2 regions of the Agrobacterium sp. NPDC089420 genome follow, and region 2 is predicted to be linked to the other one. Evidence: predicted binding sites of a transcription regulator. Region 2 holds the regulator's gene; the other holds the start of a gene.
The links. Region 2 encodes LexA, which represses DNA repair genes until DNA is damaged. Its sites were predicted from a motif close to TGTTCNNNNTGTGTTCNG; they were not measured.
Positions count from the first base shown of each region.

Region 1: the regulator LexA is predicted to act here: its motif matches at 2,132-2,149, upstream of ACI2KA_RS03480 (2'-5' RNA ligase family protein).

Region 1 covers NZ_JBJDMY010000002.1:186,129-192,083, forward strand. Annotated here, with positions in the region: gene ybaK (Cys-tRNA(Pro) deacylase) at 1-395, opposite strand, end outside; gene ACI2KA_RS03470 (ArsC family reductase) at 407-754, opposite strand; gene ACI2KA_RS03475 (hypothetical protein) at 990-1,157, shown strand; gene ACI2KA_RS03480 (2'-5' RNA ligase family protein) at 1,357-2,073, opposite strand; gene ACI2KA_RS03485 (NADPH-dependent F420 reductase) at 2,379-2,981, opposite strand; gene ACI2KA_RS03490 (SDR family NAD(P)-dependent oxidoreductase) at 3,056-3,790, opposite strand; gene ACI2KA_RS03495 (winged helix-turn-helix transcriptional regulator) at 3,879-4,280, shown strand; gene ACI2KA_RS03500 (NADPH-dependent F420 reductase) at 4,299-4,919, opposite strand; gene ACI2KA_RS03505 (TetR/AcrR family transcriptional regulator) at 4,949-5,599, shown strand; gene guaA (glutamine-hydrolyzing GMP synthase) at 5,713-5,955, opposite strand, start outside.
Region 2 covers NZ_JBJDMY010000005.1:11,366-17,320, reverse strand. Annotated here, with positions in the region: gene ACI2KA_RS09010 (ComEC/Rec2 family competence protein) at 1-1,717, shown strand, start outside; gene ACI2KA_RS09005 (glutathione S-transferase family protein) at 1,737-2,414, opposite strand; gene lexA (transcriptional repressor LexA) at 2,828-3,550, opposite strand; gene ACI2KA_RS08995 (TRAP transporter large permease subunit) at 3,788-5,047, opposite strand; gene ACI2KA_RS08990 (TRAP transporter small permease) at 5,044-5,577, opposite strand; gene ACI2KA_RS08985 (TRAP transporter substrate-binding protein) at 5,697-5,955, opposite strand, start outside.

The DNA.
Region 1 (5,955 bases), on a different contig from region 2:
TGTCCGCCATTCATGTAGACATGGTCATGCGCCAAGGCTCCGGCCTCGATGGCCGTCGGCACCTGCTTCTTCTGTCCGAAAGGGCTGATGCCGCCGACATGATAACCGGTTGCCCGCTCCGCATCGGCAGGTTTCATCATGCTGGCGGATTTGCCCCCGAAGGCGGCGGCAAGCTTCTTCATGCTGACTTCACGGTCGGACGGCACGACGACGCAGACCGGTTTGCCGTCCAGTTCCGCCATCAGCGTCTTCAGCACCAGATGCGGCGGTTCGCCGATCGCCTCGGCCGCCTGCAGGCCGATGCGGTCGGCATTCGGATCGTAGTCGTAGGTAACGGTGGTGAAGGCAACGCCGGCCTTGGTCAGCATCTGGGTGGCGCGGGTCGTTTTGGACATGGCGGCTTGGGTCAGGCAAAAAGTGTCTGGTAGGTTTCCGGCTTGAAACCGACGGTTATCTTGCCCTTGGCGTCCAGCACCGGGCGCTTGATCATCGAGGGCTGTTCCAGCATCAATCCGATGGCCTTGTCACGGGTAAGATCGGCCTTCCGAGCATCGTCGAGTTTCTTGAAGGTCGTGCCGGCTCGGTTGAGGACCGTTTCCCAGCCCACGGCATCGCACCACGTCTCCAGATGGGCACGGTCGATGCCGGCCGTCTTGTAGTCATGGAAAGAATAATCGACGCCATGGGTTTCCAGCCAGCTTCTGGCCTTCTTCATCGTGTCGCAGTTCTTGATGCCGTAAATGGTAATGGTCATGCTGCCAGCCTCTTTGTCTTCAAGCTCTCCGGCATAACAAAATATCCGCCTTATTCAACCCGCCCGGCGAAGCGCCTCGCATCGTTTCAAGAGGCGTGCCGCCTGAGCCATGCAAAATCGCATGGGCTGATATCCAAACGAGCGCGAGCAAAGCTGCATGGCTTCCCTGCTACATCATGAGTTGTAGAACGGGCCGGAAATGCCCATTATCTGGGCATCAAAGATGGAGAGAAAAATGCGTCAGGTTGCAAAGACATCGCGTAACTTCTTCGGTGAAACTTTCGCCGTTCTCGGTGCAGCGCTCTCGGTTTCGGCCGCTGTTCGCGCACATCGCAAGCCCGCCCGCGCCGATCTCGAAGCTCTCGGTATCGATGGCAAGGCTTTCGACAAGGTACAGCTCTAAGCTGCTATCGTTTGCAGCGAGGCGGGATCGCCTCGCCTGTGCCCGGAATTGAAACCAGCATCGGTTTTCTACGGGCGCGGTGGATGTACGGGTGACCCGAAAAGCGTCCCGTGTTCACGCAGAAAAGTTGCCGCATCGCTCTTAATCGGCGGATGCGGAGTAATTTCGGCATGGAATGCCATGCCATCAAGGGCGCACCTCATTGCGCTGCTGCCCTTTGTTTCGGCCGGTTCGACGGACCGATCACTTTTTCCGGCAGATAGAGCTGACTCTCGGGCTGCTCGTAGCGGTCAGCTTTTGCGGAGAGCGCGAAGCGCCCCAGGGATTCGTGCCGTGTCTCGCCATGATGGCTGAAGATGAGTTCGAAACTGCCGGCCAGCCAGCTATAGGGTTTTCCTGTCGGCATCGGTTCGATTTTCCCGCAGCCGTAAATCATGGTGAGATGTGGCGTCAGGGACGATGCCGCGATGTAGGGAAGGTTCGCCCGCCAGAGCGTCCGCTGCAATATCTTCGACAAGGCGTTGATCTCTGGCATGCCGCGGCTGCTTCGCAGCACCAGACTGTTACGGTTACCGAAAAGCGATGTTCCATCGAAAGTGACCGGAACGGGCCGCGCCTTGATTTCCCCAAGTGCTGCCTTAAGCCTGCCTGTCAAGCCATGTGGCACCGTTTCAAAACATCCGATACACAGCAGGGTTATATGCAGAAGCTCAGGCGGATAGGCCGCACGCCTTGTCCGTCCTTGTGCGTGGTGTGACGCATCGGCAAAGATTCTCTCCGCAAGCGCCGCTGGCGGTTTCAGCACGACCAGGACCTTGCTGCTGAAGCGTCCACTGGACCGGCGCATCTTGTGCGGCCCCAGCCCCTCAAGGCAAAGCTGCTTTAAAGCTGCTTCATCCGTCAACTCTAAACCCACGACGATGCTCCACGGCCTTTGCCAAGGCCGCGATATTATCATCACAAGTGAAAATTAAAAGAACAAAAGATGAACGAACATATGTGTCGATCAGCAGGTAGCTGGTTTTTTTCCGATGGCGGAACAAGAGGAGGTGGACCTGCGAAACCGTATGAAGTTTGGTAAAGCGTCTATAGAGATGATCCCATTGGATGCGATAACAGTCTGCCCGTTGAGTGTCAGACATCTCTCCAGCCCTTCGCCCGACGCGGCTGTTTGTGGTGAATAACGGCAGCCATGAGCGCAAGCGGGTCAGCGCCCGACAGTCAACCGTCGAACTTGACCAAGTCGTTGAAGATGAGTTGACCCCAGCTGTTGCCCCGCGCTTGTATAAGTAGCCCGCCTTCCGAAAGCCCGCCGAGCTTGATGGGTGCGAAACCCAGCTTATCCGCAAGGACACCAATCTCCGTCGCGGCGGTGTCGTCGTCGCTTGCGAGGAACACGACCCTCCTGCCACCATGACCGGCCGGATCTTGTGCAAGGGTGGCAGCGATCAGATGGTTGAAGCCCTTGACCAGTCTTGCGCCAGTGAATGCTTGCGCGACGAACCTGGAAGAAGGCTGTCCGCCCAGTTCCTCGGGCGGCACGCCATAGGCATTGGTCACATCAATGACGGTCTTCCCCAACCAGCTGGGGAGCGCCTTCGCGACTTCCGGATGCACCTCGAAGCGGACAGCCAAAAAGATGACGTCTGCCTTGATGGCGTCCGCAAGGGTCTTGGCTGTAACGGTGGGGCCGATCGCGGCCGCAGCGGACGCAATGTTTTCCGGATCGCGCCCCGTTGCGACGGATACTTCGATGCCGCTCCGGGCAAAGGCTTTGGCCAGGGCCTGACCGATATTGCCGAAGCCGATGATTGCGTAATGCATGTGTTCTCCTTGTGTTTAACCTTGCGCCACGGAGTTCCAAATACTCGAATGACGAAGCGCAAGGGCGCCGGGCGTCAGAGTTGCGCCAGACCGCCGTCAACGGCGACTTCGCTGGCTGTCATGAAGCTGCTGTCCGGCGATGCGAGAAAGGCAGCCGCCGCTCCGATCTCCGCCGGATCGGCCATGCGTTGGAGCGGGGTCATCGCGCCATAGGCCTTCTGGCCCTCCTCGCCCAGCGCCGCCTTGGCGAGTTCGGTCGCCGTTGCGCCGGGCGACAGCACGTTTACCCGGATGCCGGTGCCCTTCAGGTCCTCCGCCCAGGTTCGCGCAAGATTGCGCACCGCAGCCTTGCTCGCGCTATAGGCCGTGAAGGCGGGCGCGCCGGTGGTGCCGGCGCTCGATCCGGTCAGGATGATCGAACCGCCCGTGCCCATCAGCGGCAGCGCTTTCTGAACCGTGAAGATCGTGCCTTTCACATTGGTGTCGAAGGTTTCGTCAATATGTGCGGCGGTGATCTGGCCGAGCGGAAGCGGGCTTCCCGCCCCCGCATTGGCGAAGACGATATCGAGGGTTCCACGTTCAGCCTTAACGGCTGTATAGAGCCTGTCGAGGTCGGCCTCGTCGAAGACCGAGCCCTTTACCGCCCGGGAATTGGGGCCGAGTATTGTCACAGCGGCGTCGAGCGCCTCCTGCCGCCGACCGAAGATGAAGACGAACGCGCCTTCCTCTATGAAACGCCTTGCGGCGGCAAGCCCGATGCCGGTCGCACCCCCGGTAATGACCGCGGTCTTTCCATTCAGTCTGGTCATGATGTGTATCCCTCGTTTCGCTTGCATTGAAGCTAAGATGATGGTTACCTGACCTCAAGTATGCACCTTTTGGTAAGTATGGAAAAAAATGCCGAAACCGTCTGACGATTGCGAAACTTCACCCAACTGCGGCATGGGCTATTCCCATGGTCTCGCCGTCACGCTTCGCATCATCGCGGGCAAGTGGAAGCCGCTGATCCTGTATTTTCTGCTCGACGGCCCGAAGCGCTATGGCGAACTCAAGCGCACCATCGAGGGTGTCAGCGACAAGGTGCTGATCCAGCAATTGAAGGAACTGGAGGCCGACCGCGTGCTGACGCGGACGGATTACAAGGAGGTCCCGCCCCGTGTGGATTACGCTCTGACCGACCTTGGCCGCAGCCTGGCAGCCGCGATCGTCCCGTTATGCACCTGGGGAACCCGCAACAGGGCTGAAATGGAAGGTATTTTTGCCGACCGTGACGGTTTGGACGACGTGGTGGGCGGATAGCGGCGAGCAACTCCGTATTCAGCAGCGATCGATGTTCAGAGCAAAGTCCCAGGTGCCAGCACCGTTCTTGGCCAAGCCGATCATCATCAGGCCGGCCGCCTCCAGCGTCTGGGCCATCTGCAAACCTCCGACGTGGAAGGGACGAAGCCCGAGACTTTCCAGAAAGATGGAGACGCGTGCTTTTGCGTCCGCATCATCGGCTGCGATGAATGCGTCGAGGCATCCGCCCTTGGCGAGCACGTGGCCGAAGATCGTGTTGAACGCCTTCACGAGATGTGCGCCGGCGGGGAGGCTTTGAGCAATCTCCTGCGCGCCGGAACTGCCAAAGGGCGTGACAAGGCCGGAAAGATCGGGGGCGATCGGGTTCGTAATGTCGACGACGACCTTGCCGTCGAGCGCCTCCCCGAAGTCGGCCACGACCGCCGCCGCACCGGAATACGGCACAGCGAGGATTACGATGTCGCCCGTCGGCACGGCACCGTAGGTTCCTGTGGTCGCGCGTGAGCCGAGCTTTTCTGTCAGCGCCAGCGCCTTTGCGGAGTCGCGGTTTACCACCTCGATCGTGTGTCCGGCCTTGGCAATGCGGCCCGAGATTGCGGTCGCCATTGTCCCGGCGCCAATCATGCTGATAGTGCTCATGCCGGTCGCCTCTGTTTTCAAGCGCATTCATGCGCTATGCCTTGTGGATCGCTGATCCGAATGCCTTAAATGGATCGGTGATCCAAATATACGGATCGGCGATCCATTTATCAAGGGAAGCCATGCGCGCCGACGCCAGAAAAAATTACAGCCATATCCTCGGGGTTGCGCGTGAGGCGGTCAGCGAACATGGCGCCGACATATCTATGCGTGATATCGCGCGCCGATCCGAAGTAGGGCTGGCCACGCTGTTGCGTCATTTCCCGACAAGAGAAGCCCTCTTCGAAGCGTTGCTGTGTACGAAGCTGGACGCGCTGACGCACAAGGCGGGCGAGCTTGAAAGGTCGAATGCACCTGGCGAAGCGCTCGTAATATGGTGTCGTGAGTGGCTGGTATTCGCCCAAAGCTATCGGGGCGTTGTTGCGATGATGGCGGCCGCTCATACAAATCCGGACTCCGCGCTTTATGCGTCATGTGCAGCGGTGCATTCAGCGACCGCGCGCCTGCTGGTAAGAGCCCAGGCCGGAGGTGCGGCGCGCGCAGATATGAATGGGGACGACCTTTTCGCTTTGATGACGGCGCTCGGCTGGGCGGTTGATCAACCCTCGTTCGCGCCGCGGGCCGATCATCTCGTTCGTCTTGTTACAAGCACCATCCTGACAAATAAGTCTGGAGGCTGAAATGCCTTGTGCAAGCTGCAGTGTTACCCAATCGGGACCGGAAAACCGACACGATTTTCAGTGGGTTTTCCGTATCGCGACTTATTTTTGGATATTGATCGAGAGTGTAAAGATCACTCCCACTCGATCGTGCCTGGCGGCTTGCTGGTCACGTCGTAGACGACACGGTTGATGCCGCGCACCTCGTTGATGATGCGGGTTGCCGCGCGGCCGAGGAAATTCATGTCGTAGGGATAGAAATCCGCCGTCATGCCATCCACGGACGTCACCGCGCGTAGCGCGCAGACGAAATCATAGGTGCGGTAGTCGCCCATCACGCCCACGGTCTGCACCGGCAGAAGCACGGCGAAGGCCTG
Region 2 (5,955 bases):
GGGGGACATTGCCGCTGGGCGCGGGGTGATGGAGTGGGCCGACATGGGGCTCTATCGCCTTCGCAGCGCCATTGCCGAGCGTATCCGCGGCACGATCGGCGGCGATGCCGGCGCCTTTGCAGCCTCGATCGTCACCGATGAGAGACAGGCCATATCGGTCGAAACGATGGAGGCGCTGAGGCTTTCCGGTCTTGCGCATATCGTTGCCATATCCGGGCTCAACATGGCGCTGGCTGCCGGCATCTTCTTCGTTGGCCTCCGACTGGTCTTCAGCCTGTTTCCCGCCTTTGCGCAACGCTGGCCAGTCAAGAAGATTTCAGCTTTCGCGGCGCTGCTGATGACGCTTGCCTATTATCTGATTTCCGGTTTCGCCGTCTCTGCCGAACGCGCCTGGCTGATGATGTCCGTGATGCTGATCGCCGTCCTTTTCGATCAGCCCTCGCTCAGCCTCAGGAACGTTGCTCTTTCCGCCCTGGTCATTCTTGCCTTTTCGCCCTCGGAGATCATGGGGCCGAGTTTCCAGATGTCCTTTGCAGCGACCATCGCGCTGGTATCGGCCTATGCCTGGTGGAGTCGCAGCCGCGGCAATCACGAGCGGCTGTCCATCGGCCGCAGGCCGGCATGGATGAGGGTAGGGCAGACGGCAGGCGCCATCATCGGCGGCGTCATCGTCACATCGCTGATTGGCGGGCTGTCGACGGCGATCTATTCGGCCGAACATTTCCACCGTGTCACCACCTATGGACTGTTCGCCAATCTGGCCGCCATGCCGCTGATGTCGCTGATCGTCATGCCCTTTGGCCTTGTCGCCATGTTGTTGATGCCCTTCGGGCTCGACGCTCCTTTCCTGAAGATCATGGGATATGGCATGGCGCTCGTCATCGAGGTTGCGCAGGAGGTGGCGTCCTGGGGCGGCAGCGCTGCGACGGGGCGGCCGCATGGCTGGTTCATCGGCCTTGCGTCGGCCGGTTTCCTGCTGCTGACGCTGCTGCGCAGCCGGCTCGCTTTGCTTGGCATTCCGATTCTGCTCTTTGCCTTCGGGCTGTCGGCGACGATGGCCTATCGCGATGTGCCGCACCTGCTCATTCACGAGGATGGCGAACTGGTCGCCCTGCTGGAGGACGGCAAGGCCTATACGACAAGGACGCGGCCGCAGGGTTTCGTTTATGGCCAGTGGCAAAGAGCATTGCTCCTGCCGGAACAGCCCGTGCCGCCGGTGATTGTCGAAACCGGGACGGCGGCAACCCGTGTGGCTTTGACCGCCAGACCGAAACTGACCCCGCAAGAGCTGAGTACCGTCGCCCGGCAGATGACGGCAGCCCTGAAAGATGCGGAACCGGGGGTCTTCACCTGCGCCAAGGACATATGGTGCGTGGCGCGCGCCGGCAGCGGCGAATGGATCGTCGTTCTGGAGGATGGCCGGTTTGCCGGAAAGGCCTGCGACATCGCCGATATCGTCGTCGTTTCGCGCAGAACCTCGTTTTCGCAATGCCGCTCGGGCGCACTGCTGCTCAACCGCGATATTCTGCGGCGCATCGGTTCGGTGGAAATGAGTTTCGCCGGCAGTGAACAGCCCGCCGTGGTCGGACGGCTGCGCGCCGCTATAGCGGGGGTGGACAGGCCTTGGAGCGAACACCGCTATTACGACTGGAAGAGCGGTAGTTTCGAGCACGATGTTCCCGAAAACATCCGGCAGCTGCTGGCGACGTCGCAGTGACGACCGCCAGTGCTGGGTCTCAGGCCTTGAGACGCAGATCCGCGGTCAGTTCGCCAATGCCGCCTATTTCTTCTTCATGGGCGGCATCGCGCCAGATCTCCCGCAATCCGGCCTCATACCATTCGCGCATGGCGGGCAGGGCGAGCAGCCGGTCGCAATAGGCCTTCGCATCCGGTGAAAGATCGGCGCCATAGGTCTGGAAACGGAATGCGACCGGGCAGAAGAAGGCGTCGACCGCGGTGAATTTCTGGCCGGCAAGGTAGGGGCCGCCGAATTGCCTCAGGCCTTCGCTCCACAGCGCGTCGATGCGCCTGATATCGGCGGCAAGTCCGGCATCGCCGGCCTTCGGCTTGACCCGAATACCGACCGACATGGGATAGAGATTGCGCAGCGAGGAAAAGCCGGCATGCATTTCGCTCGCAGCCGACCGCGACCATGCCCGCGCCTGTTTGTCGCTTGCCCAGACGCCCTGATGCCTTTCGGCAAGATATTCGGCGATCGACAGCGATTCCCATATCGTCACGCCCTCATCGACAAGGCATGGCACCTTGCCCGTTGGCGAAAAGCTGGAGAAGGAAACGCCTTCGCCGAACGGAACGAGCTTCTCATCGAAGGCGATACCGAGCGTGCGCATCAAGACCCAGGGCCGCAGCGACCAGGAGGAATAGTTCTTGTTGGCGATATAAAGATCGTACATGGCTTGTCTCCCGGATATCACGCTTATTTCTATACATGTCGAAGCGCTGCGGAATATCGAAAATAATCCATGGCACCCATAAGCGCCTTTGATGAGTGGCGGCGGGTCACGCGATGAGGATGTCGCCGTTCAGTGACGATGTCGCGTTAAGTCCATCCCACGGGCGAAACACCCCGCTACGTTATCGAAACTCCATGCAGATGAGGCACGGGGCGCAACAGGCCGGGCCAAAGCCGCAATATCATATGAAGACCGGAGCCGATGATCAGCGGAACGGAATGCAGCTGCTCCCGGGACGAATGTGTCGGCCCGGAATCGACATAGTCAGCCGAAGTGCAGAATTGCCGCCATCCTCAATGGAGGTCTCCTCACCGGGGCGATGTTCGCGCCGAGACGATGGCGGCCATTAGCGATCAATGGTAACGGCGGATCAGCCCCACCAGCTTGCCCTGGATCTTCACCCGGTCCGGCCCGAAGATGCGGGTCTCATAGGCGGGGTTGGCTGCCTCCAGTGCAATGGAGGCGCCCTTGCGGCGGAAGCGTTTCAGCGTCGCCTCCTCGTCATCCACCAGCGCCACGACGATATCGCCGGGATTGGCAATGTTGCCATTGCGGATAATGACGGTGTCGCCATCGAAAATGCCGGCCTCGATCATCGAATCGCCCTTGACCTCAAGAGCGTAATGTTCGCCGGAACCCAGCATGTCCACAGGCACGGCAACGTCATGCGTATTGTTCTGAATGGCGGAAATCGGCACGCCTGCGGCAATGCGGCCCATGACCGGCACGGTGACCGCCCCGCCGAGATCGTTGGCAGGCGCCTTGGGGGCGGGTGCCGGTTCCGGCGCCTTCGGTTTGCCGAGGCTGCCTTCGATGACGCTCGGCGAAAAACCGCGTTGCGGCCTCGCACCCGGCGCGTAGGCCTCCGGCAGCTTGATGACTTCCAGCGCCCGCGCCCTGTTAGGTAGCCGGCGAATGAAGCCGCGCTCCTCGAGGGCCGTGATCAGCCGGTGGATGCCGGATTTGGAGGCAAGGTCGAGTGCGTCCTTCATTTCATCGAAGGAGGGCGGCACGCCGGACTCTTTCATTCTTTCATGAATGAAGAGAAGCAATTCCTGCTGTTTGCGCGTGAGCATGAGGAAAACACCCTTGAGAATCGTCGTTGAGGTCGCGAAACAAATACAGAACGAACACTATATGTTCCATATGTGTTCCGCAATCCCCTAAAATTTCGTGAAGGTTCCATCTCAGATCGTGATTTCATCGGCGAAGCGGCGGAACGAAGATTTGCCGTATCTTGAAGGATAGATCGTGAACGAAAAACCACCGGCCGGGGCGTTAGCCGATGGTCTCCGGTTCTGCTGCAGGCGAGGTCAGTAGATCGTCAGGGCGGGGATGAAGCTGACGGCGATAAGCAGCAGCATTGCCATGGCAAAGAACGGCCACAACTCCCTGGTCGTCGCGCCGAGCGGCGCTCTGGCGATGGAGGACGAGATGAAGAGCGTGGTGCCGATCGGCGGCGTATAAAGCCCGATGCCGAGATTGATGACCATCATCATGCCGAGCTGCACCCGGTCGAGCCCGATCATGTCCGCCAGCGGCACGAAGATCGGTCCGAGCAGCAGGATCGACGGCGGCAGATCGAGCGGCATGCCGATGATCAGCATCAGGATGTTCATCATGAGAATGATCAGGATCGGGTTCGAGATGTTTTCCGCCACCCAGGTGGCGAAATGCTGGGGCGCCTGATCGAAGGTGAGGACCCAGCCCACCGCGGCGCTGCCCATGATCACCAGCATGACGACGCCGGTTGCCGAACCCGCCTCGACGAAATTGTCGCAGAAACGTTTCCACGTCAGGTCGCGGTAAAAGACGATGCTGAGCACGAGCGAATAAACGACCGAAAGAACGGCCACCTCCGTGGGCGTCGCAAAGCCGAAGCGCAGGCCGAGGATGATGAGTATCGGCAGAAGGATCGCCGGCAGGCTGCGAAATGCCAGAACCGCCAGATCGCGCTTGCGGATGCGTTCATCGCTGACCGCATAACCGCGGCGCACGGCAATCGCCCAGCAGACGATGATGAAGCCGACGGCCATCAGCAGGCCGGGCAAGATTCCGGCAATGAACAGATTGGCGATGCTGACGCCGCTCACCAGCGAATAGAGGATCATCGGGATAGAGGGCGGAATGAGCACGTCGATAACGGCCGAGGTGGCATTGTTCGCCGCGCAGAGAGGCGCGGGATAACCCTGGCGTTTCTGCCATGGAATGAGCACCGAACCCAGTGCGCTGGCATTGGCGACCGCAGAGCCGGAGACGCCGCCAAACACCACCGAAGAGATGACAGTGGTGGAAAGCGGGCCGCCGCGCCAGCGCTGCATGGCTTTGGAGGCGAGTTCCAAAAGCTGGGTTCCGAGTTTGCCGCCCAGCATCAGCGTGCCGGCCAGCATGAAGAACGGCAGCGCCAGCATGGGGAAGGACTGTGTCTGGTCATAGACCTGCTGCGCCACGATGGAAAGCGGCACATAACCGTTCCACAGCACGGCGACGCCTGCCGAAATGATCAGCGCGTAACCGACGGGAACCGCCAGCATCATGAGAATGCAAAATGCAATGATCATCACGATGGTCATAGGGGCATCTCCTCGGTTGCGCCGTGCGGGCGCGCGTGCCAGCCGCCGGACAGAATGCGCAGGCTGGCGGTTGCGGTGGTGATCGAGACCAGTGCCGCGCCGAAGGCGATGGAGTAATAACCGATGCTGTTGGGCAATTGCAGAACCGGGCTTATTTCAGCGCCGGCGATCTCGGCGACGACCAGCGCCTGCTGCGCCAGAACGATGAAACTCGCGACCGTCACGAGATTGGCGAACAGCAGAACGCCGACCTTGCCGCGGTCGTCGAACTTGTCATAGATCCATTCCACCGCCATATGCGCGCCGTTCTGCGCCGCGAGCGTGATGCCGGCGACGATGAACCAGGGAAACAGCATGGTCGGCAGCTCTTCCGCGAAATCCAGACCGCCGGATGTCGAGACGTAACGCACGATGACATTCGTGGTCATGATGGTCGTGAGCAGAATGCCGGACGCCACGATGATGACGCGGCAGAGGATGGCGATGAAACCGTCAACGCGATTGGCGGCGGACAAGGCTCCTTCGAGCATTGGCGCATCTCCTGAAAACTGAAACCGTATGAATGCCGGCGTGAGTGAGGCTCCCGCCGATCCTGTGGTGGGCGCGAGACGACGCCGCCCGGGGCGGAAGCCGGCCGGCGTCGCGATCGTCAGCCCTTGGCAGCTTTTTCCAGCTCCGCGACGAAATCGCCGAAGGGCTTCTGTTTCCATGTCTCCAGCACCTGCGCCGTCGCCTTCGCAAAAGCGGCGTGGTCGATGTCTTCGGCCACCTCGATGGCACTGTTGGCCTTGAAGGCCGCGAGCGATGCGCTGGCCTTTTCAGCGGAAAGTTGGCGCTGCAGCGCGCCGGCTTCCTTGGCAGCCGCCTTCACGGCCTCGAAATCCTTGCCCAGCCGCCCTTCGGCGAAT